Regions from separate parts of the Blautia sp. LMAG:36 genome, predicted to be linked through region 3. Evidence: predicted binding sites of a transcription regulator. Region 3 holds the regulator's gene; each other region holds the start of a gene.
What was found. The regulator Rex, encoded in region 3, represses fermentation and respiration genes when NADH is low (regulators of the CRP and FNR family bind a similar motif). The targets are predictions, from matches to a motif close to ATTGTTAANTANTTAACAAT.
Positions count from the first base shown of each region.

Region 1: the regulator Rex is predicted to act here: its motif matches at 4,215-4,234, upstream of gap (type I glyceraldehyde-3-phosphate dehydrogenase).
Region 2: the regulator Rex is predicted to act here: its motif matches at 4,239-4,258, upstream of pckA (phosphoenolpyruvate carboxykinase (ATP)).
Region 4: the regulator Rex is predicted to act here: its motif matches at 3,694-3,713, upstream of CCC17_RS10425 (iron-sulfur cluster assembly scaffold protein).

Region 1 is NZ_NALB01000003.1:449,133-454,730, reverse strand. It holds gene CCC17_RS02350 (Mbeg1-like protein) at 1-75, opposite strand, end outside; gene CCC17_RS02345 (hypothetical protein) at 259-480, opposite strand; gene CCC17_RS02340 (helix-turn-helix domain-containing protein) at 582-860, shown strand; gene tpiA (triose-phosphate isomerase) at 976-1,725, opposite strand; gene CCC17_RS02330 (phosphoglycerate kinase) at 1,770-2,966, opposite strand; gene gap (type I glyceraldehyde-3-phosphate dehydrogenase) at 3,152-4,171, opposite strand; gene CCC17_RS02320 (histidinol-phosphatase HisJ family protein) at 4,477-5,295, shown strand; gene CCC17_RS02315 (alpha-amylase family glycosyl hydrolase) at 5,371-5,598, shown strand, end outside.
Region 2 is NZ_NALB01000003.1:198,586-204,183, reverse strand. It holds gene CCC17_RS01135 (rhodanese-like domain-containing protein) at 1-244, opposite strand, end outside; gene CCC17_RS01130 (hypothetical protein) at 357-560, opposite strand; gene CCC17_RS01125 (cation diffusion facilitator family transporter) at 866-1,795, opposite strand; NiCo riboswitch at 1,996-2,176, opposite strand; gene pckA (phosphoenolpyruvate carboxykinase (ATP)) at 2,473-4,077, opposite strand; gene CCC17_RS01115 (threonine/serine ThrE exporter family protein) at 4,399-5,598, shown strand, end outside.
Region 3 is NZ_NALB01000010.1:175,368-180,965, reverse strand. It holds gene alr (alanine racemase) at 1-983, opposite strand, end outside; gene CCC17_RS13290 (NAD(P)H-hydrate dehydratase) at 980-2,497, opposite strand; gene CCC17_RS13285 (redox-sensing transcriptional repressor Rex) at 2,559-3,206, opposite strand; gene CCC17_RS13280 (ABC-F family ATP-binding cassette domain-containing protein) at 3,421-5,337, shown strand; gene CCC17_RS13275 (pyridoxamine kinase) at 5,368-5,598, opposite strand, start outside.
Region 4 is NZ_NALB01000007.1:196,732-202,329, reverse strand. It holds gene CCC17_RS10445 (formate/nitrite transporter family protein) at 1-89, shown strand, start outside; gene CCC17_RS10440 (DNA topoisomerase) at 91-2,142, shown strand; gene CCC17_RS10435 (transferase) at 2,139-2,807, shown strand; gene CCC17_RS10430 (TraX family protein) at 2,932-3,669, opposite strand; gene CCC17_RS10425 (iron-sulfur cluster assembly scaffold protein) at 3,916-4,608, shown strand; gene CCC17_RS10420 (GGGtGRT protein) at 4,649-5,598, shown strand, end outside.

The DNA.
Region 1 (5,598 bases), on a different contig from region 3:
GTCAACTTCATTAAAGGGTGACTGCTCAAAGGTAAGATCTCCTCTCCAGTCAAGATAATCCAGAATATTCCCCATAAAATCCTCCGCAAATGATCATATAAGCATCTTACGCACAGCTGCAGGCTTTCTTTCTATTATAATACGTAACGGCTGCATCACAGCGCAGCCATCTGATGCGTTTCTGCCGTTATCAGATAACCGTTTTCTGAAACGACATATCCTGCCAGATATTTATTGTTATCATACCATAAATCCTGATCATTTGCTCCTTTCATCCATTTTTTTTCTGAGATAAAGGATGTAATGAATGCAGCCGCAGGTAAAAGCCGGAAACAGTATCGACAGGCCTGCTGCTGACATCATATAGATCACTGCCCCTTTTCCGTCATCCGGTGTTCCTGCCACAAAGCAGTAGAACATGGTAGCTGAAAAATACAGTGTGATCACCACTGAAATTAAGATTTTAAAAAACTTCCTCATTGCTTCTCCTTTCTGTAGTGTCGATATAAGGACACTGTTGTGATTCCAATTTTACCTTCATAATAAGATTAATTCAAGGATGAATCGGACAGGATATATATATGATAAAATATGACAGATTTTGGGTCACGATGAAGGAGCGTGGAATCACTCAGTATGATCTTTATGAACATTACCAGATCACCCGTTCACTTCTGGACAGACTTCGAAAAAATAAAAATGTTGAAATTTATACCATAGACAGGCTGTGTTCCATTCTCCACTGCGAGATCGAGGACATTGTGGAACACGTTCCCGAGCCTGACGAAAGGAACGAACATACAGAAAAAGCTTCAGAGAAAAACAATCCTTACTCTGAAGATAAGAAAAACTCTCTCTGACTGTGATCAGATGCAGCTTTTTTGTTAGCTGTGCTATCCGTGTCAGGGAGAGTTTTTCTGGTTTTTTTATAAAAAGATATAAAAAAAGGGGCCGAAGCCCCTTTTTAAGTGAATCTTATTTGTAGTTTACGATCTTTCCGAAATCTGGTTTCAGGGAAGCGCCGCCTACAAGACCGCCGTCGATGTCAGCCTGAGCGAATAAGTCAGGAGCTGTTGCAGCGTTTACAGATCCGCCGTACTGGATACGGATCTCTGCTGCTGTAGCGTCATCATAGATCTCAGCGATGCATTTACGGATATCAGCGCAAACCTCCTGAGCCTGCTCTGTTGTAGCTGTCTTACCTGTTCCGATAGCCCAGATCGGCTCGTAAGCGATAACTGCTGTCTTAGCCTGATCAGCTGTAACACCCTGGAATCCAACCTTAACCTGCTGACGGATGAAGTCCATTGTTACGCCCTGCTCTCTCTGAGTAAGTGTCTCACCACAGCACATGATCGGTGTGATGCCATGCTCGAAAGCTTTGAGCATTTTTTTGTTAACGTCCTCGTTTGTCTCACCGAAGTACTCTCTTCTCTCGGAGTGTCCAAGTACTACGTACTTAACGCCTGCGTCTACGAGCATAGCAGGAGCGATCTCGCCTGTATAAGCACCTTTCTCCTCGAAGTACATGTTCTCAGCACCAACCTGGATGTTTGTTCCTTTAGCTGCCTCAACAACAGGAATGATGTCGATAGCCGGTACGCAGAATACTACATCAACTTCGTCGTTAACAACAAGCGGTTTTAAAGTCTCAACCAGCTTTACAGCCTCGCTTGGTGTCATGTTCATTTTCCAGTTTCCAGCAATGATTTTCTTTCTTGCCATGGTTTTATCTCCTTTTTTGTGTTCTTGGAACACTTTATTTTTTATCAGTCTTTATCGTTAGCTGCTGCTACACCCGGAAGCTCTTTTCCCTCAAGGAACTCAAGAGAAGCACCGCCACCTGTGGAGATGTGTGTCATCTTGTCGCCATATCCGAGGATATTTACAGCTGCTGCGGAATCACCACCACCGATGATGGTTGTTGCGTCTGTATCAGCAAGAGCTTTTGCAACTGCCTCTGTACCATGTGCGAAGTTCGGCATCTCGAAGCATCCCATCGGTCCGTTCCATACAACTGTCTTGGCATCTTTAACAGCGTCTGCAAAAAGCTTCTCAGTCTCCGGTCCGATATCCATTCCTTCCCATCCGTCCGGGATCTCACCACGTTTTACAACCTGGATGTTGCAGTCATTGGAGAAGTTATCACCGATTCTGTTATCTACAGGAAGAAGAAGCTTCACGCCCTTCTCCTCTGCTTTCTTCATCATGTCGAGAGCATACTGAAGGTAATCATCCTCGCAGAGGGATGTTCCGATATGTCCGCCCATAGCCTTGGAGAATGTATAAGACATACCACCACCGATGATCAGTGTATCTACCTTGTCAAGAAGGTTGTTGATAACAGAGATCTTGCTGGAAACCTTAGCGCCGCCAAGGATTGCTACGAATGGTCTCTCCGGATTGTTTACAGCGTTTCCAAGGAAATCGATCTCTTTTTGCATCAGATATCCTACAACTGCTGTTTTTACATATTTGGTAACACCTACGTTAGAGCAGTGAGCTCTGTGAGCAGTTCCGAATGCATCATTTACAAATACATCACAAAGAGAAGCAAGATCTTCGCTGAACTTGTCTTCGTTCTTTGTCTCTTCTGCACGATAACGTGTGTTCTCAAGAAGAACTACATCGCCATCTTTCATCTCTGCTACAGCAGCTTTTGCGTTCGGTCCTACTACCTCAGGATCTGCTGCAAATTTTACTTCCTGGCCAAGAAGCTCAGAAAGACGAACTGCTACAGGTGCAAGAGAAAGCTCCGGTTTCGGCTCTCCCTTCGGTTTTCCAAGGTGGGAGCAAAGGATAACCTTTCCGCCGTCTGCGATCAGTTTCTTGATTGTAGGAAGAGCAGCTACAAGACGGTTCTCATCTGTGATCTTTCCATCCTGAAGCGGAACATTGAAGTCGCATCTTACAAGTACTTTCTGTCCTTTTACATTGATATCGTCAACACTTTTTTTGTTCAGCATCTCTATATCTCCTTAACTTTTATTTCTGCAAAAGCAGATGAATAAGGGCGAGCGGTATTGTTGTCCGCTCTGTTAACAGTCATTCCTCAGACATTTTTTTGTTTGGTCTTTTGGAAAAAAAGGGCCCGGTCCTCTTCAGACCGGACCCTTTCTGAGTCTATTCTTCTACACCCGTTCGCAGAAAATTAAGCGTTCAGAAGTTTTCCGAAGTGCTTGATTGTACGAACCATCTGGCTTGTGTAGGAGTTCTCGTTGTCATACCAGGAAACTACCTGAACCTCTGTTGTGCCATTCTCAAGTGGAAGTACCATTGTCTGAGTAGCATCGAAGAGGGAACCAAATCTCATACCAACGATATCGCTGGATACGATCTCATCCTCGTTGTATCCGAAGGACTCATTGGAAGCTGCTTTCATAGCTGCGTTGATCTGCTCTTTAGTAACGTTTCCTTCAACTACTGCTGTAAGGATTGTTGTAGAACCTGTTGGGGTAGGTACACGCTGTGCAGAACCGATAAGTTTGCCGTTAAGCTCTGGGATAACAAGTCCGATAGCTTTAGCAGCACCTGTGCTGTTCGGAACGATGTTAACTGCAGCTGCACGGGATCTTCTCAGATCGCCTTTTCTCTGCGGTCCGTCAAGTGTCATCTGATCGCCTGTGTAAGCGTGGATTGTGCACATGATACCGGATTTGATCGGTGCAAGATCGTTAAGAGCCTTAGCCATTGGTGCAAGGCAGTTTGTTGTACAGGAAGCTGCGGAGATGATCTTGTCCTCGTTTGTAAGACCCTGATGGTTTACGTTGTAAACGATTGTCTTAAGGTCGTTTCCAGCCGGAGCGGAAATAACTACGTGCTTAGCACCTGCATCGATATGAGCCTGAGCTTTGTCTTTGGATGTGTAGAAACCTGTGCACTCAAGAACTACGTCTACACCGATCTCTCCCCATGGAAGCTCTGCAGCGTTAGCCTTAGCATAGATTTTGATCTCTTTTCCGTCTACTGTGATGGAATCCTCGCCTGCTGTTACTTTATCAGCAAGAGCATATCTTCCCTGTGTAGAATCATATTTTAATAAGTGAGCAAGCATCTTAGGAGATGTAAGATCGTTGATTGCTACGATCTCAAATCCTTCTGCTCCAAACATCTGACGGAATGCAAGACGACCGATACGTCCAAAACCATTAATTGCAACTTTTACTGCCATGATAAATTCCTCCTATGAATTGAATGGTGATTTAAATCGTTCCTTTGTTAAAGAAACATCAACCTGTTTCATATTGTACCTAATTCCAAACAAAAATTCAAGAGCTATTTATAAAAAAGAACATTAAAATAAATATTAAGAAAATTTCTGAAAAATGTGCTATAATTCTCTGATAGAAAGTTCTGTCCTGCTGATTCCCAAAACGGATATCTATATTCCCGCTGGGAGTTTGACTTTCCCGGATTCATAACAGGCAGATACGATCATTGTCACAGAATATAAAGGCTTGAATATGGAGGTACAAAATGGACCAGAAAATTTTATGGGACTGCCATATGCACTCCTCTTTTTCCGCAGATTCCGATACACCGATGGAAGAAATGATCCAGACTGCCGCAGACCAGGGTCTCACGGGAATCTGTTTTACTGAACATTTTGATCCGGATTATCCCGATACTCCGGAAAATCTTGATTTTTCCCTGAACATCCCTGCATACCGCCAGAAACTTGAGAGTCTTGCGGATGCTTTTAAAGACCAGATTCAGGTTAACTTCGGGATCGAGCTTGGACTTCAGCCTCAGCTTGCAGAATCTTTTTCCGATCTTCTGAAAGAAGTTCCCTTTGATTTCGTTATTGGTTCCTCCCATGTGGTGCACGGATACGATCCTTATTATCCTTCTTATTTTGAGGGCCGTAAGGAATCCGCATGCTACATGGAATATTTTGAATCCATCCTGGAAAATATCGCTGCTTTTGACGAGATGGATGTGTACGGACATATCGACTATGTAGTACGTTATGGTCCAAATCAGAACCGTCAGTATTCTTACGGACGATATAAGGAGATCCTGGACGAGATCCTGCGGACATTGATCCGCAAAAATGTGGGAATCGAGCTGAACACAGGCGGTTATCACTACGGGCTTGGTGAACCGAATCCCTGTGTCAATATTATCCGACGTTACCGTGAGCTTGGCGGTGAGATCATCACCATCGGTGCAGATGCCCATACTCCGGATAAGATCGGCTATGCTTTTGACAAGGCGGCTGATGTTCTCCGTGAATGTGGTTTTTCCTATTATGCTGTATTTAAAAACCGCCGTCCTGTTTTTCATAAGCTGTAGCTCTGTTTCTCTCTCCGGTGAGAGAGTTTACATTTTTATACCGAAAATATCATTTTATCTAAGGAGGAACTCTATATGTCAACAAAAAGACTCCAGAAAAAGAAAGCTGCCATGCAGGCAAAAAAAGAAAAGCAGCTGAAAAAAAATACCTCTGCTGCCGGCACCAGTTCCAGTGCTGCCAAATCTGTTGAAAATGCTAAAGCCGAAGTGAAAAAACTTGAAACCGTAAAGAAGGAAACGCTTAAAGTCGAAACTTCCAAAACTGAACCGATCAAAGTCGAGACTTCCAAGACCGAACCGATC
Region 2 (5,598 bases), on a different contig from region 3:
CAGCCTGCATGCTGGCGCCGCCGCGGTCGCAGTAAAATATCAGCAGCTTATCTTTGGGAAAACGATATTTCTGATCCTGTTTTTTCTCAAGATATTCCTCCAGCTCTCTGTATGGAATATTTACCGCGTTCCGGACATGTCCCCTTCTGTAGGCGGCAGAATCCCGGAGATCTATGATAACAGCGTCGCTGCGCTCCACATAATAATCCAGCATTTTTGCAGAGATAGTTTCGATCTGAAACATGGAAAAAATCTCCTCTTTTTGGTATATTATATGGAAGCTTCCGGGTGAATGTTCCCTTATATGTATTTAAGCGGGAAAAGCCATCTCTGACTTTTCCCGCTTTTCTTATCCTTTAATATCTGTCAGAGCCTCTGTCCTTCTCAGAATCATATTCATCGGAAATTTTGTTTCCGTAGCTGCTTTTGGAACTGTTCCTGGAAGAATTTCCAGAATTGTTCTTAGAGCTGTTTTTTCCGCAATTTCTGGAAGCACTTTCCCCGTGATTTTTTCCTGCATAATTAGACTCATTTCTGTCTGTTTCGTAATTTTTCGCCATTTGAATTACCTCCTGATGAAGTTGATTTTACGGCTTTCCGAAGCTTTCTGCCGCTTTTTATTACAGGAAATAGTATCCCAAAAAGTTTGGAGATTATTCGCCAAAATCATATTGCTTTTTTTTCCAGTTTATATTATAATCATTCTTGTAAAAAGAATTTACCCTTCAAAAATTTTTTTTACATAACCCCTTATTTAATTATTTATACTCCCCTCGAAACACCCGGTAGCTCCCCTACCGGGTGTTTCTCTATACAAAAACAAGCCGCCGGATGACGATCACAGTTGCTCCGGCAGCTTGTTTTTTTATCCGTTGATCGGATTTACATGCACCATACAGTGCTTTACATCTTTGAATTTATTCTCGATCGTATGATGTACATTTTCCGCAATATCATGTGCATCAAAAAGGGAAATATTTCCATCTGCTGCGATCTCGATATCCACATACATCTTGGATCCGAAAAGACGGGTTTTAAGAAGGTCTACTCTTCTGACGCCCGGTACCTTGAGGATCTCTCTCTTCATGAATTCCTCAGTTTTTGCATCACAGGAATGATCTACCATCTTGTCAATGGCATCCCTGAAAATGTCGATCGATGCCTTGGCGATCATAACGCAGATCACGATACTGGCGATCGGGTCCAGAATCGGGTATCCCAGTCTTGCACCGAAGATGCCGACAAACGCTCCGATAGAGGAAAGTGCATCTGAACGATGGTGCCATGCATCTGCCATCAGGGCTCCTGAATTGATCTTCTTTGCAGCACCTCTTGTATACCAGAACATCCACTCTTTTACCACAATGGATACCACTGCTGCAATCAGTGCAAGTGTTCCCGGAATGGCAATGGTTCCACCGGATGTGCTTTTTACGATATCACGGGCACCGGTAATTCCGATTCCAAGACCAGTGACAAGCAGCATTCCTGCAAGGACAATGGAAGAGACACACTCCATTCTTTCATGTCCGTACTGGTGCTCTTTGTCCGATTTCTTTGCTGAAAGACGGACACCGATGATTACGATGAAGGTGCTTCCCACATCTGATGCAGAATGAATGGCATCCGAAATCATCGCTCCTGAATGTGCCACAATACCTGCGATCAGTTTAAATACAGATAATAAAAGGTTTACCAGAATACTGATCCCGGATACCTTCATTGCTGTCTGCTGTTCCCATGAAGCTGTTTTTTCTGTATCATGTATAATTGTTTTGTTTTCTGTGTGTTCCATAAACAGAATCTCCTTTTAAATATATGATCAGGTTCTTCTTATGGCACAACATTTTCCGTGAAAAAACCGGCGGTTCCTTCACTACTCGCTGCAGTGCGATTTTCCGCCGGTGTTCTTTCTTTTCTGTATAGGGATATCCCAGCTTCTACCTTCTGTTCCATCCATATTTTGCAGTAAAAAAGACATACCTGCGAAACATACACTGTCCCGCAGATATGTCTGAAAGCAAAGTCACATTCTGCTTCACCTCATATTCCGTGAATGCAGGTTCTTTGCAATTACGTTTAAATCCATATCCGCTGCCGCTTCCTGCGGCCCGGCCCCATGCCTTCGATAAATATTTTCGATTCCGAAAAGCATCGCCTGCTCAGTTTGTACTGTTGATCTCGCATCCTGTTCGAATGTAATGCAGTGCAAAGAGAATTTTTACAGTCTTACGGGTCTCCCGCTCAACTTCTCAGAAAGGATACACCATGAACCTTATGTTAGTCAAGCCAAAGTTTTTTATTTTACAGGTAGATATCTTCAACTTTCTGTTTATTCCATGTCTGGAAACATGCTTCGCACTGCACAGTTCTATATCAAACAATAGATCCTCAGTTGTTTGTCAAAAAACCGGGAGCGGATAAATCCGCTCCCGGTTAAGTCTACGATCTGTATTCAGTTGGAATGACTGATTATGCCTGCGGGCCGGCTGCAACGAGTGCTTTACCAGCTGCATTTCCTTCATATTTAGCAAAGTTCTTAACGAATCTTGCAGCAAGATCTTTAGCCTTTGTCTCCCACTCTGCAGCATCTGCATATGTGTCACGTGGGTCAAGGATTGCAGGATCTACGCCCGGAAGCTCTGTCGGAACCTCGAAGTTGAAGAATGGGATCTTCTTTGTCGGAGCTTTAAGGATAGATCCGTCAAGGATAGCATCGATGATACCACGAGTATCTTTGATGGAGATACGTTTTCCAGTTCCATTCCATCCTGTGTTAACGAGGTATGCTTTCGCACCGCTCTTCTCCATTCTCTTAACGAGCTCCTCAGCATATTTTGTCGGATGAAGCTCAAGGAATGCCTGTCCGAAGCATGCGGAGAATGTAGGAGTAGGCTCTGTGATTCCACGCTCTGTACCAGCAAGTTTAGCTGTGAATCCGGAAAGGAAGTAGTACTGTGTCTGCTCCGGTGTCAGGATAGATACTGGAGGAAGTACGCCGAATGCATCTGCGGACAGGAAGATAACCTCTTTCGCTGCCGGTGCAGAAGATACAGGGCGAACAATGTTCTCGATGTGGTTGATCGGGTAAGAAACACGTGTGTTCTCTGTTACGCTCTTGTCAGCGAAGTCGATCTTGCCCTCAGCATCAAGTGTTACGTTCTCAAGAAGAGCGTTTCTCTTGATCGCATTGTAGATGTCCGGCTCAGACTCTTTGTCAAGGTTGATAACCTTAGCGTAGCATCCACCCTCGAAGTTGAATACTCCGTTGTCATCCCAGCCATGCTCGTCATCACCGATCAGAAGACGCTTAGGATCTGTGGAAAGTGTTGTCTTACCTGTTCCGGAAAGACCGAAGAAGATAGCTGTGTTCTCTCCGTTAAGGTCTGTGTTTGCAGAGCAGTGCATGGAAGCGATGCCCTTAAGCGGCAGATAGTAGTTCATCATGGAGAACATACCTTTCTTCATCTCTCCGCCGTACCATGTATTAACGATAACCTGCTCACGGCTTGTAATGTTGAACATTACAGCTGTCTCAGAGTTAAGTCCTAATTCTTTGTAGTTCTCAACTTTAGCCTTGGATGCGTTGTAAACAACGAAATCCGGCTCAAAGTTCTCAAGCTCCTCAGCTGTCGGCTGAATGAACATGTTTGTTACGAAGTGTGCCTGCCATGCAACCTCAACGATGAAACGGATAGCCATACGTGTGTCTTTGTTAGCTCCGCAGAATGCATCTACTACGAAAAGTTTCTTGTTGGAAAGCTCCTTCTTGGCAAGATCTTTAACTGCATTCCATGCTTCCTGAGTTGCCGGATGGTTATCGTTCTTGTACTCATCGGATGTCCACCAAACTGTGTCCTTGGAGTTCTCATCCATAACGATGTATTTGTCTTTAGGGGAACGTCCTGTGTAGATACCTGTCATTACATTGACAGCACCAAGCTCACTGACCTGACCCTTCTCAAATCCTTCAAGCTCCGGTTTGGTCTCTTCCTCAAATAATGTCTCGTAGGAAGGATTGTACACGATCTCAGTTGTTCCGGTAATACCATACTTTGTTAAATCGATTTTTGCCATCTTAACATTTACCTCTCTTCTTTAATAGTAATTATGATAGCCACCTACTGCTGCAGGTTTTTGTCATCCTGCCATAGGAATTGGTCATTCCAACATCCCTATCCACAATTATACATAAATTGTACGTAAAAGCAACCAAAAAAATTCATTTTCCGCAAAAAAATGATAAATCTTTAACAGTGACGTTTTAGTACTGTCAGATTTTATTTCATCTACACTTGACTTTTTCAGAATAATGGCTACAATATATCTGATTATAGTTATTATATATATTTATAATAGCAACTATATGATTTTAATATATAGAAAGAAGTGATTTCTATGTCAGATATTCTAATCAAACGTAATCATATGGAAATCCCCTGGCACAACTACGTAAGCGCCAGGAACAACCAGCCCATCACCGAAGCTTCTCTTTCCGAAAAAGCTTCCCTGATCGGCCGTACAGGCATGATGCTTCTCTCCTGTGGGACCGGTGCCTGGCGGGTACGGAGTTCCATGAATACATTGTCAGAAGCACTTGGTATCACCTGTTCCGCAGATATCGGACTGATGTCTATAAGCTACACCTGCTTTGACGGTGAGAGCAGTTTTTCCCATGCACTTAGTCTGACTACCACCGGCGTAAATACTTCCAGACTGAACAGGCTGGAACATTTTGTCAGTGATTTTCCTGCGGAGGGTATCCATATGAGCGGTGAAGCACTGCACAGTCAGTTAGATGAGATCGAGCGGATCCACGGGCTTTATTCCCCTGCATCCCTGGGACTGGCTTCTGCACTGGCCTGTGGTGCATTTACTTTTCTTCTGGGCGGTGGCCCGCTGGAAATGATCCTGGCTTTTGCAGGCGCAGGCATCGGAAACGCCATCCGCTGCAAGCTTGGCAAGCATCATTTTACTCTGTTTATGTGCATTGCAGTTTCTGTTTCCTCTGCCTGTCTTGTATATGCAGGCTTCCTGAAGCTGGCAGAGCTTCTGTTCCACATTTCCGTCCAGCATGAGGCCGGATACATCTGTTCCATGCTGTTTATCATTCCAGGCTTTCCGTTTATCACAAGCGGGATCGACCTTGCCAAGCTGGATATGCGTTCCGGTCTGGAACGACTGGCCTACGCCATTATTGTTGTAATGGTGGCTGCTGTCTCTGCCTGGCTAATGGCACTGCTTCTTCATCTGAAACCTGTGGATTTCCTGCCTCTGGAGCTTTCGGCAGCTCAGAGGATCCTGTTCCGGCTTCTGGCAAGCTTCTGCGGGGTATTCGGCTTTTCGGTCATGTTCAACAGCCCTGTCCGTCTAGCCGCAGCTGCCGCTTTCATCGGTGCACTGTCCAACACACTCCGGCTGGAACTTGTTGATCTTGCCGGTTTTCCACCTGCTGCCGCAGCTTTTCTCGGAGCACTGACCGCCGGACTTCTGGCCTCCCTCATCAAAACAAAAGTGGGATATCCCAGAATTTCCATTACCGTACCATCCATTGTGATCATGGTCCCGGGGCTTTATCTCTACCGGGCGATCTACAAT
Region 3 (5,598 bases):
TCCGGGATATCTGTGACATCAACCATAAACTGATCCATGCAGACCCGTCCGAGGATCGGAGCTTTTTTGCCCCGGATCAGGACCCAGCCCTTATTGGAAAGCTGTCTCGGATAGCCATCTGCATAACCTACGGGGATCGTTGCCATTCTGGTAAAGCGTTCTGTAACAAACGTTCCTCCATAGCTTACCGCTGTTCCACGTTCCACATTTTTCACATAGGATACATGACTTTTCAGCTCCATTGCAGGTGTCAGCTTCACAATATCACGTTCTACCTCCTCTGACGGATAAATACCGTAAATGGTGATGCCGGCACGAACGACATTGAGATTTGCTTCCGGAACACGGATGATACCTGCACTGTTGGAGCAGTGACGTACCGGAATATGAACGCCTCTTTTTTCCAGAAGCTCTGCAAAACGGAGATAACGGTCCAGCTGCACCAGTGCAGGAGAACGGTCGGTCTCATCCGCCCTGGCAAAATGGGTAAACATTCCCTCGATCACCAGATTCGGGATTTTTGAGATTTTTTCGATCTTTACTGCATTTTCCGGAATATCCGCATATCCGATCCTTGTCATTCCCGTATCCAGAGCCAGATGAATATGTACATTTTTTCCAATGCGTGCACCTGCTTTTGCATATTCTGCCGCTGTATTAAGATCCGATATGGTGATCCGAATATCATTGGCTGCAAGCTCCTCATAATATTCCTCAAATACAAGGCCAAGGATCAGGACAGGCTTGGTGATCCCTGCATGCCGAAGCTCCAGTGCCTCCTCTGCAGTAGCTGTTGCAAATCCCCAGATATAGTCATAGTCCTGGATCAGACGGGCAATAGCTCTGGCACCATGGCCATAACCGTCTGCCTTGATCACAGCGATGATCTTTGTCCCTTCTTTGACATTTTTATGCATTTCCTCAAAATTGTGGGCAATGGCATCCAGTGATACCAGTGCTTTTACTCTCTCGTATTTTTTCATAATCCCGACTCCTCTTCACCTATAGCTAATGCCTTGGGCAGATATTCTATGATATCTCCTGCCAGCATACTGCGCTTTCCTTTTTCAGCGGCTGCAAGATCACCGCAAAGTCCGTGAAGATAAACACCTAACGCGGCCTTTAAAACCATGGGAGGCTGTTCCTCCGTTTTCAGATACATACATAACACTGCTGCCAGAATCCCGGAAAGCACATCTCCGCTTCCTGCAGTTGCCATTCCGGAATTACCGGAAAGATTCAGATACATCTGTCCTTTCTCATCTGCGATCACCGTACATGCATCCTTCAATACGCACACAGAGCCTGTTTCCGCAGCACATTTCAGTGCAGTATCTGCGATCTCATGCTGGATCTCCTGGATCGTTCTGCCACTGAGCCGGCTCATTTCTCCGATATGCGGTGTCAGGACTACATGCTCTCCCAGATACTGATACCACTGTGGATGTGCAGCCAGAAGGTTCAGGCCGTCCGCATCCAGGATCAGCGGCTTTTTCTCCCGGGCAGCCGCCGTGAGAAACCACTGTTCTCTCTCACGGCTGGCCACTGATGTTCCAAGTCCCGGTCCGATCACGATCACATCACACCAGGATAGAAGCTGTTCATTGGATTCCTGATCAAAGCGGCTGCAGACCATAGCCTCTGGAAGGAGTATCTGCAGTGGGATCCTGTTGGCTTCCACAGTCTGGATCTTTACCATTCCCGCACCGGCACGAAGTGCTGCACTGGCGCTTAAATAAGCGGCTCCGCACATTCCCTCACTTCCGGTCACAAAGAGCACTTTTCCGAAGGTACCCTTGTTTCCGCCGGGATCACGTTCCGGAAACAGCTTCAGATCTTTATTTTCCAGACAGGCGGCAGATGCAGTCACAGCTTCCTGCTCATAGATCCCGATATCGGCGGTAACGATCCTTCCTGCATACAGTCTTCCCGGATAAAAGCAAAGACCTCTTTTCCGGTAGGCAAATGTGACAGTCAGATCGGCGCTGAAGGCAATTCCCATTTCCAGGCCAGTATCTCCGTTCACTCCTGACGGGATGTCAACTGCGATCTTTTTGGCCCTCGCACTGTTCATCTCATGGATGATATCAGCATAATGCCCCTCGATCGGACGCGTCAGGCCTACCCCAAACACGGCATCTACTATAGTAGTATATTCACTCCACTGCGGGTTATTCACCTCCGGGACACGATAACCGGAAGCGATCTTATACTGAAGAGCTGTCTCTCTGGTCATTTTATCTTTGTTTCCGACCATATAAAACTCTACCCGGATTCCCTTCAGATGGAACAATCTGGCAACTGCGATACCGTCACCGCCATTGTTTCCGCTTCCGCAGACTACCAGGATCCTTTCGTCCTTCTGGAGATACTTTTCTGTTTCCTCTACCACCTTCAGTGCCGCCCGCTCCATCAGAACCTCGGAGGGAACTCCGATCTCACGGATCGTTGTGGAGTCCAGATCCTTCATTTCTTTGCAGGTAACAAGCTTCTTCATTCTGTCTTCTGCCTCCCCTCTGTCATAGAGAAAGCTGCCGTTTCCGGCAGCTTAACAATTCTTACTTATCCACATGTTCCTGCCTGTATTTGCTGAGATTATAAGACAGTGTCATCAGACTCTCGGAAAGATGAACGTTCTCTACGATCACATCATCCGGTGTCTCAAGATCAAGATGTGCAAAATTCCAGATTGCCTTGATCCCGTTCTCCACCAGAATATCTGCCATTTCCTTGGCTTTATTCTTGGGAAGTGTCAGGATCGCGATCTCCACGTTATTCTCTCTCAGGAAAAACGGAAGCTCACTGAGCATCTGGATCTCAAGTCCACGGACTGCGATGCCCTCAAGCACAGGATTTACGTCAAAGATACCAACCAGCCTGAACCCGCGCTTCTCAAAATCCACATAATTGGCAAGTGCCTGTCCCAGATTACCGGCACCCAGGATGATCATCGGATGAACGGTATCCAGTCCCAGGATCTTACCGATCTCTGTATAAAGATAGTGTACATTATAGCCATACCCCTGCTGCCCAAAACCGCCGAAATTATTAAGATCCTGACGGATCTGAGAAGCTGTGGTATGCATCTTCTTACTTAACTCATTGGAAGAAATACGTTCTACATTATCTTCCATCAGCTCTCCTAAGTAGCGGTAATAGCGTGGCAGACGCTTAATCACCGCTTTCGAGATTTGTTTTGTCTCCACGATAGTTTTCCTCCTTACCTTACACTAGGTTAATTATAACGAATTGACATTTTCCTGTCAATTAAAGTTGTCTATTCTGTACAAATTTCTTTATAATTTTTCTAATAATTGATTTTTTCTTTGAAATCCCGGCAGTTTCCGTTATAATAGGTGGAGGATTTTTCCCTGTTCAGGCATAAACAGGGGTGATTCTTTATACAGGAGGACAGTTTTTATGATTTTATCATGTCAGAATATATGCAAGGCCTTTGGCGAAAAAGTAATTTTAAATGATGCATCCTTTCACATTGAAGACCGTGAAAAGGCTGCTCTGATCGGATGCAACGGTGCAGGAAAGACCACACTGCTGCGGATCATCATGCAGGAGCTTTCTGCTGATTCCGGTACCGTGGTGCTTGCCCGGGATAAAAATATCGGCTATCTTGCCCAGTACCAGGATATCCACGGACATCATACCATCTACGAGGAGCTTCTTACCACCAAGCAGCACATCATCGATATGGAACGCCGTATCCGCAATATGGAACAGGAAATGAACACGGTGACCGGTGATGAGCTGAACCGTCTGATGGAAACCTATACCCGCCTGACCCATCAGTTTGAGCTGGAGAACGGATACGCTTACAAAAGTGAGCTGACCGGTGTCTTAAAGGGTCTCGGCTTCACGGAGGAAGATTATGACAAGCAGATCGAAACTCTTTCCGGCGGTCAGAAAACCCGCGTGGCGCTGGGCAAGATGCTTCTTTCCAAGCCGGATATCCTGCTTCTGGATGAGCCAACCAATCACCTGGATATGGAAAGCATCTCCTGGCTGGAAACTTATCTTCTGAATTATCCGGGAGCTGTTTTTATCGTCTCCCATGACCGTTATTTTCTGGATAAGGTAGTCACCAAGGTCATTGAGATCGAAGCCGGACAGACCCGCGTATACAGCGGCAACTACTCTGCCTATGCTCTCAAGAAGGCTCAGCTTCGCGACGCACAGTACAAGGCATACTTAAATCAGCAGCGGGATATCAAGCATCAGGAAGCCGTTATCGCCAAGCTGAAATCCTTTAACCGTGAAAAATCCATCAAGCGTGCGGAAAGCCGTGAAAAAATGCTGGACCGTGTACAGAGGATCGAAAAGCCTCTTGAGCTCCAGGACCGGATGCGTATCTCGCTGGAACCACGGGTGTTAAGCGGAAACGATGTGCTCCACGTGGAAGCGCTTTCCAAGGCCTTTCCGGGACAGACCCTGTTCTCCGATATCTCCTTTGATATCAAACGCGGCGAGCGTGTGGCACTGATCGGAAACAACGGAACCGGAAAGACCACCATGCTAAAGATCATCAACGGTCTTATTGAGGCAGATGCCGGCAAATTTTCCCTTGGTTCCAAGGTTCAGATCGGTTATTACGATCAGGAACATCATGTTCTGCATATGGACAAGACGATTTTCCAGGAGATCTCCGATACTTATCCGACTCTCACAGAGACCGAGATCCGAAATATGCTTGCCGCATTTCTCTTTACCGGAGATGATGTTTTCAAGGAGATCTCCGCACTTTCCGGTGGAGAAAGAGGCCGTGTTTCCCTTGCAAAGCTGATGCTTTCCGAAGCCAACTTCCTGATCCTTGACGAGCCTACCAACCATCTGGATATTGCCTCCAAGGAGATCCTGGAGGAAGCACTGGTCAGCTACACCGGTACAGTCCTTTATGTATCCCATGACCGTTACTTTATCAATCAGACTGCGACCAGGATCATGGAGCTGACAAACCAGGCAGTGGTAAATTACATCGGTGATTATGATTACTATCTGGAAAAGAAGGAGGAGCTGACCAGTACCTATGCACCGGGAAGCACTTCTCCGGAGGCACCTGCCGAAGAAAAAGCGGTTTCCGAGAACAAGCTTTCCTGGCAGCAGATGAAGGAAGAACAGGCAAAGAAACGAAAACGGGAAGCCGAGCTGAAAAAAGTCGAAGCCCGTATCGAAGAGCTGGAAACAAGAGACAGCGAGATCGACGAGACTATGGTCCTTCCGGATGTCTGCACCAATGTAGCGGAATGTACAAAGCTGAGCCGCGAAAAAGCAGCCATCGCTGAAGAACTGGAAGAGCTTTATGAAAAATGGGAAGAGCTGGCCTGACGGTCAGCTCTTTTTTATCCCCTTATGTTTTTATGGAAGCAGCATGCCGAGATGCTGTTCAAAGCATACACCATCGTTACGGTCTGTTCCTTCCTCCACCGCATCCCGGATCGATGCCGAGATAAAGTCCACGGCCAGCTCTGCACAGGTTTTCATGGAATATCTTTTTACCAGCCCTGCACTGAGCACGGATGCAAAAAGATCTCCTGTCCCGGAATAGCTTCCGCCGGATTTCTCTGCAAATACCCAGGAGCTGTTTCC
Region 4 (5,598 bases), on a different contig from region 3:
AAAGCATGGTGATCGTAACACTGGGAAATATAGTTGGCGGAGGTGTGCTTCTGGCATGGCCGCTTAGAAAGATGAGTGCAGATAAATAGTATGGCAAAGGCTTTATACATAGCGGAGAAGCCCAGCGTGGCACAGGAATTTGCGAAGGCTTTGAAAATCAACGGTCAGAGAAAAGACGGATATCTGGAATCTGATGATTCTGTGGTAACCTGGTGTGTAGGACACCTGGTTACCATGAGCTATCCCGAAAAATATGATATCAAGTTTAAAAGGTGGAGTTTTGATACCCTGCCTTTTTTGCCGCGCGAATTTAAATATGAAGTGATCCCCGGGGTCAAAAAGCAGTTCGAGATCGTAAAAGGACTGCTGAACCGGCCGGATGTGGATACCATTTATGTGTGTACCGACTCCGGACGTGAGGGTGAATATATCTACCGTCTGGTAGCCCAGATGGCAGGAGTAAAGGGGAAAGTCCAGAAACGTGTGTGGATCGATTCCCAGACAGAGGAAGAGATCTTAAGAGGAATCCGTGAAGCGAAGGATATCTCGGAGTATGATAATCTGGCAGCATCTGCGTATCTCCGCGCAAAGGAAGATTATCTTATGGGAATCAATTTTTCCAGAGTTCTGACCTTGCGCTACGGAAGCAGTGTCACCAATTATCTCCATTCCAAATATCAGGCCATTGCAGTTGGGCGTGTGATGACCTGTGTTCTTGGCATGGTGGTGCGGAGAGAACGGGAGATCCGTGTCTTTGTGAAGACACCGTTTTACCGTGTCCTTGGCAGCATTGGACTTGCAGGCGAAAATTTTGACGGTGAATGGAGAGCTGTGGAAGGCAGCCGGTATTTCCAGTCCCCGTATCTTTATAAAGAAAACGGCTTCAGGAAAAAAGAGCATGCACAGATGCTGATCGATCAGCTGATGGTGAACCAGCCCCTTTCCTGTATTGTGGAAAAGGTGGAACGAAAAAAAGAAAACAAAAATCCGCCGCTTCTTTTTAACTTGGCGGAGCTTCAGAATGTGTGCTCAAAGCTGTTTAAGATCAGTCCGGACGAGACACTCCGGATCGTACAGGAGCTTTATGAGAAGAAGCTGGTGACTTATCCGAGAACGGATGCCAGAGTTCTTTCCACGGCAGTGGCCAAGGAGATATACAAGAATATATCCGGTCTTCGAAATTATCAGCAGGCCGGTGCTGCGGCGGCAGAGGTTTTGGGGATGGAATCCTGGAAAAGCATTGCAAAGACCAGATATGTGAATGACAAGCAGATCACAGACCATTACGCGATCATTCCTACCGGTCAGGGACTGAACGCGCTGGGAAATGTGTCTCTTACCGCACAGCGTGTGTACGAGACCATTGTACGGAGATTTTTATGTATTTTTTATCCGCCGGCCGTTTATCAGAAGGTGAGTCTTGTGACGAAGCTGGACGGAGAGGCATTCTTTTCATCCTTTAAGGTTCTCAAAGAAGAAGGCTATCTGAAGATTGCCACGAATTCTTTTTCGCGGAAAAGGGCTTCAGACAGTGAGAAAAACGGAAATGGAGAGGAAGACGAGGCTTCCTGTGATACTGTGCTCCTGGAGGCGTTGCAGAAGCTGAAAAAGGGTGATATACTTCCTGTGAACGGTTTGAGTATCAAGGAGGGTGAGACTTCACCGCCCAAACGATACAATTCCGGTTCCATGATCCTTGCCATGGAAAATGCAGGACAGCTGATCGAGGATGAGGAGCTTCGAGCCCAGATCAAGGGAAGCGGGATCGGCACCAGTGCTACCCGTGCCGAGATCCTGAAGAAGCTTTTTAACATCAAATATCTGGCACTGAACAAAAAGACCCAGGTGATCACTCCAACGCTTCTTGGGGAAATGATCTTTGATGTGGTAAATTGTTCTATCCGGCAGCTTCTGAACCCGGAGCTTACGGCAAGCTGGGAAAAGGGGCTCACCTATGTGGCAGAGGGCAGCATCACGGAACAGGAATATATGGACAAGCTGGAGCATTTTGTGCGGGTACGTACCCGGCAGGTGGAGGCAAGCAATTATCAGTATAACCTGCGGCAGTTTTTTGATGCGGCCGCTGTAAACTACAGGAAGCCGGAGCGGGCTTCCGGACAGGGAGGAAAGAGATCATCATGATGAAAGATTTTACTATCAGCAATATGCTGGATCTGAATGAGACCATTGCAGCAGAGCTTTTTGAGGGAAAAACCTATCCGTGGGAGGTTCTTCCGGAGATCGGAGATTTCATTATTAAGCTGGGAAAAACACTGGATCCTTCTGAATATGAGGAGAAGGGCGAAAATGTATGGATCGCAAGATCCGCTACAGTTGCGCCGACTGCAAGTATCACCGGACCGGCTATCATTGGCAGAGACGCCGAGGTGCGCCACTGTGCATTTATCCGCGGCAAGGCTATCGTTGGTGAGGGCGCAGTTGTGGGAAATTCCACAGAGCTTAAGAATGCAGTGCTGTTTAACAAGGTTCAGGTTCCTCATTATAATTATGTTGGAGATGCTGTGCTGGGATATAAGTCCCACATGGGTGCCGGATCGATCTGTTCCAACGTAAAATCAGACAAGAAGCTGGTTGTCGTAAAAGACGGGGATGAAAAGATCGAAACCGGTCTTAAGAAATTCGGAGCGATGCTCGGAGATCATGTTGAAGTCGGATGCGGTTCTGTGCTGAATCCCGGTACTGTGATCGGACGGAATTCTAATATCTACCCGCTGTCACCGGTACGTGGATGTGTTCCTGCAGATTCCATTTATAAAAATGCAAAAGAGATCGTAAAGAAAAAATAAGAAACAGATTCTTCTGGACACGCATTTAGGCTGCACTTTTGAGAGAGTGCAGCTTTTTTTTGATGGGGTGCTGGATGCAACAGTATTGGTCGTGGAAGGATGAACCGACCGGGAGCGGGCGGGATTAAGATAAAAACAAAAGCTGTCGAAGTATGACCAGTCCTATAATATGGACTGGGTAAAACCAGTAAAAGAAATATTTTGCTGATTTTCCGCGGATGAAGCCTCTTTTTCCATTGTACAGGTTAATGGACAGAAAGGCAAAGGAGGCTCTCCATTCATAGTAAAGCCAGCAGCTTCCGAGGATTGCCTGGCCTGGCTTATCGTCTCGCATATAGTACATGATCAGCAGGAAGATATACCCCCGCCATCCATAGTCTGCTTTCAGAAAAATGGAAACAACAAGCAGTCCCAGGATGCAGAGAAGCTGCATCGAAGGTCTGGTCTGGAAATATTCGATGGCACAAAAGGCCAGATATCCGAGGAAAAGCGTAAAAAACACATTTTGTCTTTCGTAACGCAGCGTATTTGTAAACATCAGATTCCACGGAATTTCTGAGAGCAGCGCAAAAAGAAGGAGATTTCTTCCATAGAGGAACCGGCTCCGCGTATGCCGGAAGCCTTCCAGCAGGAGAAAACAGAAGATGGGAAAAGCAGCTCTTCCGATATCGCGGAAAATAAGATATACAGTATATTCTCTGCCGAAAAGTGTAAACAGGATTTTCTGTGCGGGCTGATACATACTGAGCAGCACAGCTCCGATATGATCGATCAGCATGGTGATGACCGCGATCATCTTCAGAGCGCTTCCGCTGAGAATGCGGTATTTTTCTGGAAAAACAGAATCCACAGATGCATTCATGAAAAATATACCTCCAAGGTTAAACTTGCTAATATATTATCACATACATACAGTAGTTGCCAGAAATATTTGACAGTTAGGCATGCAATACTGCCGGAATAACTACCAATATTATGCGTTTTATGGCAAAATTTTATCAAATATGACTGGACGAAACAAAGGTTTTGTGAGAAAATAGCCGTAGGGTGTTATCGAACTTTTTTTCTCAATAACATCGGTCAATCTATACTTGAAAGGAGTTTTAAAATGATTTATTCACGCGAAGTAGAAGAAATGTGTCCAGTGGCACAGGGCGTACATCATGGTGCCGCTCCGATCCCGGAAGAAGCAAAATGGGTTCAGGCAAAAGAAGTAAAGGATATCTCCGGATTTACACACGGTGTTGGCTGGTGTGCTCCGCAGCAGGGTGCTTGTAAGCTTTCCCTTAACGTTAAAGAGGGAATCATCCAGGAGGCACTTGTCGAGACAATCGGATGTTCAGGAATGACTCACTCTGCAGCTATGGCTTCTGAGATCCTTCCAGGACTTACCGTTATGGAGGCACTGAACACAGACCTTGTATGTGATGCAATCAATACAGCTATGAGAGAGCTTTTCCTTCAGATCGTTTACGGACGTTCCCAGTCTGCATTCTCCGAGGACGGACTTGCAGTAGGCGCTGGTCTTGAGGACCTTGGAAAAGGACTTCGTTCTCAGGTTGGTACAATGTATGGAACTCTGAAAAAAGGACCTCGTTACCTTGAGATGGCTGAGGGTTATGTTACAGGTATCGCTCTTGATGAGAACGATGAGATCATCGGATATCAGTTCGTAAGCCTTGGAAAAATGACTGACTTCATTAAGAAAGGTGATGACCCGAACACAGCATGGGAGAAAGCAAAAGGTCAGTACGGCCGTGTTGCAGATGCTGTTAAGATCATCGACCCAAGAAAAGAGTAATTACACTTCGTAAGGTAAAAATATCAGGAGGTTACAGGAAATGGCTTTATTTGAATCATATGAGAGACGAATTGACAAGATCAATTCTGTTTTAAACAGCTATGGAATCGCTTCTATCGAAGAAGCTGAGAAAATCACTAAAGACGCAGGACTGAACGTTTACGATCAGATCAAAGGCATTCAGCCGATCTGCTTCGAGAACGCTTGTTGGGCTTACACAGTAGGTGCAGCTATCGCGATCAAAAAAGGCTGCAGAAGAGCCGCTGACGCAGCAGCAGCTATCGGAGAAGGCCTTCAGGCTTTCTGTATCCCGGGATCCGTTGCAGACACACGTAAAGTAGGTCTTGGACATGGAAACCTTGGAAAGATGCTTCTTGAGGAAGAGACAGACTGCTTCTGCTTCCTTGCAGGACATGAGTCTTTCGCAGCAGCTGAGGGTGCGATCGGTATCGCAGAGAAAGCAAACAAGGTTCGTAAAAAACCTCTTCGTGTTATCCTGAACGGTCTTGGAAAAGATGCTGCTCAGATCATCTCCCGTATCAACGGCTTTACATATGTAGAGACAGAGTATGATCCATATAAGAACGAGGTTAAGGAAGTATTCCGTAAATCCTATTCTGAGGGACTTCGTGCAAAGGTTAACTGCTACGGCGCTAACAGCGTTCCGGAAGGTGTTGCGATCATGTGGAAAGAGGGCGTTGACGTTTCCATCACAGGAAACTCCACAAACCCGACTCGTTTCCAGCATCCGGTAGCAGGAACATACAAAAAAGAGTGCAACGAGAAAGGCAAAAAATACTTCTCCGTTGCTTCCGGCGGTGGTACAGGACGTACACTTCATCCGGACAATATGGCAGCAGGTCCTGCTTCCTACGGTATGACTGATACACTTGGACGTATGCATTCTGACGCTCAGTTCGCAGGATCTTCTTCCGTACCGGCTCACGTAGAGATGATGGGTCTTATCGGCGCCGGAAACAACCCGATGGT